DNA from 2 places in the Asanoa ferruginea genome. Region 1 is predicted to be linked to the other one. Evidence: riboswitches for the same ligand, from Rfam matches in the RefSeq annotation. Region 1 holds a riboswitch; the other holds the start of a gene.

Region 1 (2,170 bases):
GAGCCCGCGCGTGGTCAGCGCCGACGTGCCCAGCCGGATGCCGGACGGGTCGAAGGGCTTGCGGGTGTCGAACGGCACCGTGTTGTAGTTGAGTTCGATGCCCGCCCGGTCGAGTGCCTGCGCCGCCGGCTTGCCCGCGATGCCCTTGCTGGTCAGGTCGGCCAGGATCAGGTGGTTGTCGGTGCCGCCGGAGATCAGCGTGAAGCCGTGCCCGGTCAGGGCCGTCGCGAGCGCCGAAGCGTTGGCGACCACCTGGTGCGCGTAGCGACGGAAATCGGCCGTGGAAGCTTCCTTCAGCGCGACCGCGATCGCCGCCGTCGTGTGGTTGTGAGGGCCGCCCTGCAGACCCGGGAAGACGGCCTTGTCGATCGCCGTCGCGTGCTCGGCGGTCGTCATGATCATGGCGCCGCGCGGGCCGCGGAGGGTCTTGTGTGTGGTTGTGGTGATCACGTCGGCGTGGCCGACCGGCGACGGGTGTGCGCCGCCCGCGATCAGGCCGGCGATGTGTGCGATGTCGGCGACCAGGATCGCGCCGACCTCGCGGGCGATGGTGGCGAAACCCGGGAAATCAATGGTCCGGGGTACGGCGGTGCCGCCGCAGAAGATCACCTTCGGACGTTCGGCGCGGGCCAGGTCGCGGACCTGGTCGAGATCGATCCGGCCGGACGTGCGGTCGACGTCGTAGCGGACCGGGTTGAACCACTTGCCGGTCGCCGACACCGACCAGCCGTGGGTCAGGTGGCCGCCCATCGGCAGCGACATGCCCATCACCGTGTCGCCCGGCGAAAGGAACGCCAGGTAGACGGCGAGGTTGGCGGGCGAGCCCGAGTAGGGCTGGACGTTGGCGTGGTCGACACCGAACAGGCTCTTGGCCCGGTCGATGGCCAGCGTCTCGATGGGGTCGATGAGCTGCTGGCCCTCGTAGTAACGCTTGCCCGCGTAGCCCTCGCTGTATTTGTTGGTCAGCACCGTGGAACTGGCCTCGAGCACCGCTTCGGAGACGTAGTTCTCAGAAGCGATCATTCGCAGCTTGTCGTGCTGGCGGGTGGCCTCGGCCTCGATCAGCGCGGCGAGATCGGGGTCTGACGCGGTCAGGTGTGGAATCGGTGGCACGTGCACGGTGGTCTCCAGAGGCGTCGAAAACGCCACACCCAGGCGCGCGGTGCGTCGTTGGGAGCTCCCCGGTGGTCAGTTCCACCTCGCTGCGCCAGTCGCGAGTACCCGCAAATGCTAACCGAGCCGGCGGCCGCCGGTGGGGCGACCGCCGGGCAAGGTGTTACTCCGGAACCTTGCGGTAGGCGCCGTCACTGGCCGAGGTGGCCATCGAGGCGTAGGCCCGTAGCGCCGCCGACACCGTGCGCTGCCGGTCGACCGGCGTGTAGGGCTTGTCGCGCTTCTCCTGCGCGACCCGGCGCGCGTCGAGCACGTCGTCGGGCACGTTGAGGGTCAACGACCGGGCCGGGATGTCGATGACGATCTCGTCGCCGTCTTCGACCAGGGCGATCAAGCCGCCGCCGGCCGCCTCGGGGGAGACGTGCCCGATCGACAGGCCGGACGTGCCGCCGGAGAAGCGGCCGTCGGTGATCAGCGCGCACAGCTTGCCGAGCCCGCGGCCCTTGAGGAACGAGGTCGGGTAGAGCATCTCCTGCATGCCCGGCCCGCCGCGCGGTCCCTCGTAGCGGATGACGACGACGTCGCCCGGTTGGATCTCCTTGGCCAGGATGCCGTCAACCGCGGCCTCCTGCGACTCGAACACCTTCGCGGGGCCGCTGAAGCGCCACAGTTCCTCGTCGACGCCGGCGGTCTTGACGACCGAGCCTTCAGGCGCGAGGTTGCCGTGCAGGATCGCCAGACCACCATCCGCGGTGTACGCGTGTGCGACGTCGCGGATGCAGCCGTCGGCGGCGTCGGTGTCCAACGTGGACCACCGGTTCTCGGTCGAGAACGGCTCGGTGGTGCGCACGCCGCCGGGCGCAGCGTGGAAGAGCTCGAGCGCCGCCTCCGACGGGGAGCCGCCGCGGATGTCCCACTCGGCCAGCCACGACGCCAGGTCGGGGGAGTGCACCGAGTGCACCCCGGTGTTGAGCGCGCCGCCGCGGGCCAGCTCGCCCAGGATCGCCGGGATGCCGCCGGCGCGGTGCACGTCTTCCATGTGGTATTTCGGCGTGTT
Region 2 (2,170 bases), 2.3 Mb from region 1:
ATGGCCTGGCTCCCGGAGCGGCTGCGCGCGTCGCTGACCTGGGACCAGGGCAGCGAAATGGCGCTACACGCCCGGTTCAGCATCGCGACGGGCTGCCCGGTCTACTTCTGCGACCCACACAGCCCCTGGCAACGCGGCAGCAACGAGAACACCAACGGCCTGCTCCGCCAGTACTTCCCGAAAGGGATCTTCGACTTCACCACCATCGACCAGACCGGCCTGGACGCCGTCGCCGACGAACTCAACGACCGACCCCGCATGACCCTGGGCTGGGCCAAGCCGAGTGAGAAGATGGCCCAACTACTCGGTGTTGCAACCACCAGTTGACCCCGCCCCCGGCTACATCTTTTTTCCTAGATCTCTTGGGTTTGGTCTGAGGGGGGTGCGGCGGCCGGCCATATCGGGCTTTTCGCCCCCCGGCCAGCCGGGCGATTTCGGCCGCCCCGCGTGCGGGCCGGCGGGGCGGGATCACACCGCTAGTTGGTGGCTCGTTCGGCTGCGCTGACCGCGTTGCGGAAGAGCATGGCGACCGTTGTCGGGCCTACCCCGCCGACCCGCGGTGTGATCGCGCCTGCGACCTCGGCGCACGATTCGTCGACATCGGGCAGGAGCCGCCGCCCCTCGTAGCGGACCCCGCCGCCGATGACCGTCGAACCTGGACGGACGTGTTCCGGCTGGACGATCCCGGGGACCCCGGCCGCCGCGATCAGGATGTCGGCCCGCTGGGTGTAGCGCGGCCAGTCCTTGACGCCCGTGTGCACGACCGTTACCGCCGCGTTGGCGGTTGGGCGTTTCTGGGCCAGCAGCATTGCCAGTGGGCGGCCAAGCGTCGCGCCGCGGCCGAGGATTACCACCTCGTGGCCGGCTACCGGGATCTCGTAGTGCGCCAGAATCGCCTCGATGCCAGCCGGGGTGCAGGGGAGCGGGCCCGGCAGGCCCAGCGCGAGGCGGCCCATGTTGACCGGGTGCATGCCGTCGACGTCCTTGTCGGGATCCATGACGGTGAGGGCCTGGTCGTAGTCGAGGTGGCCGGGCACCGGGTGTTGCACGAGCAGGCCGTGCACGGCCGGGTCGGTGCTGAACTCGGCGATCACCCGTTCGAGGTCGGCCTGGGTCGAGTCGGCCGGCAGGTGTGCGTGCGGTGAGACGAAGCCGAGGTCAGCCGCCTGGCGCTGCTTGATCCGGATGTAGCCGGCGCTCGCGTCGTCGTCGCCGACCAGGATGGTCGCCAGCGCTGGGGTGACGCCCTTGTCGCGCAGCACGCGGACCCGGTCGGAAACGTCGGCCAGGATGCTCTCGGCTACCGGGCCGCCGGGCAGAAGACGCGCGGACATACTTATTTCCCCCTCGACCGTGGGCACCCAGGCGGTCGATGCTCACGGGCGGGCTCCCCGATGGTCAGTGCCATCCCGTGCCGCCAGTCGCGCTCACCCCAAGCATGCCAGAAGGCCCCCGGCTACACCCGGTCGAGGGTCGCCCTGAGCTGGGCCACTGCGGGGGCGATCTCGCCGTCGGCGAGGTTGCCGTAGCCGAGGACCAGCACCGGGGTCGGTGCGGCCGGCTTCTCGGCCCGGTAGGTGTCCAGGTCGACCAGGCGTAGGCCGTGGGCCGCCGCCGCCCGGACCACGGCGCGGGCGTCGGTGCCGTCGGGGAGGTGGAGCAGCACGTGCAGGCCGGCGGCGGTGCCTTCGACGGTGGCCTCCGGGATGATCTCGGCGAGGGCGGCCAGCAGGCGGTCGCGGCGGAGCCGGAAGCGGCGGCGGGCGGCGCGCAGGTGGGCGTCATACCAGCCGCGGTTGACGAATGTGGCCAGCGCCAGCTGGTCGAGCACCGGCGGGGCCGCCGGCACCGGGTCGGCGGCGGCCGACAGGACGCCGGGTGCGAGCAGCCAACCCAGGCCCAGCGCCGGGGACAGGGTCTTGCTCACCGAGCCGAGCAGCGCCACCCGGCCCGGGTCGAGGCCCTGCATCGCCGCGATCGGCCGGCGGTCGTAGCGGAACTCGGCGTCGTAGTCGTCTTCGACCACGAAGCCGTCGACCGACCGGGCCCAGCGCACCAGCGCCGCCCGGCGGGCGGGGGAGAGCACCGCACCGCTGGGGAACTGGTGTGCGGCGCCGACCACCACCGCGCGCACGCCGTCGAGGGCGTCGACCCGGACGCCGTCGCCGTC

Evidence for each region. A riboswitch is a leader RNA that binds a small molecule or an ion and turns the genes downstream of it on or off. The one in region 1 is predicted to bind ZMP and ZTP.
Region 2: linked by a shared signal. The riboswitch ahead of DFJ67_RS29170 (bifunctional 5,10-methylenetetrahydrofolate dehydrogenase/5,10-methenyltetrahydrofolate cyclohydrolase) and the one ahead of DFJ67_RS18480 (serine hydroxymethyltransferase) in region 1 are both predicted to bind ZMP and ZTP.

What each region holds. Positions count from the first base shown of each region.
Region 1 is NZ_QUMQ01000001.1:3,949,115-3,951,284, forward strand. Features, by position in the region: gene DFJ67_RS18480 (serine hydroxymethyltransferase) at 1-1,119, opposite strand, end outside; ZMP/ZTP riboswitch at 1,143-1,225, opposite strand; gene ilvD (dihydroxy-acid dehydratase) at 1,277-2,170, opposite strand, start outside.
Region 2 is NZ_QUMQ01000001.1:6,243,051-6,245,220, forward strand. Features, by position in the region: gene DFJ67_RS29165 (IS30 family transposase) at 1-327, shown strand, start outside; gene DFJ67_RS29170 (bifunctional 5,10-methylenetetrahydrofolate dehydrogenase/5,10-methenyltetrahydrofolate cyclohydrolase) at 477-1,334, opposite strand; ZMP/ZTP riboswitch at 1,353-1,435, opposite strand; gene pdxR (MocR-like pyridoxine biosynthesis transcription factor PdxR) at 1,457-2,170, opposite strand, start outside.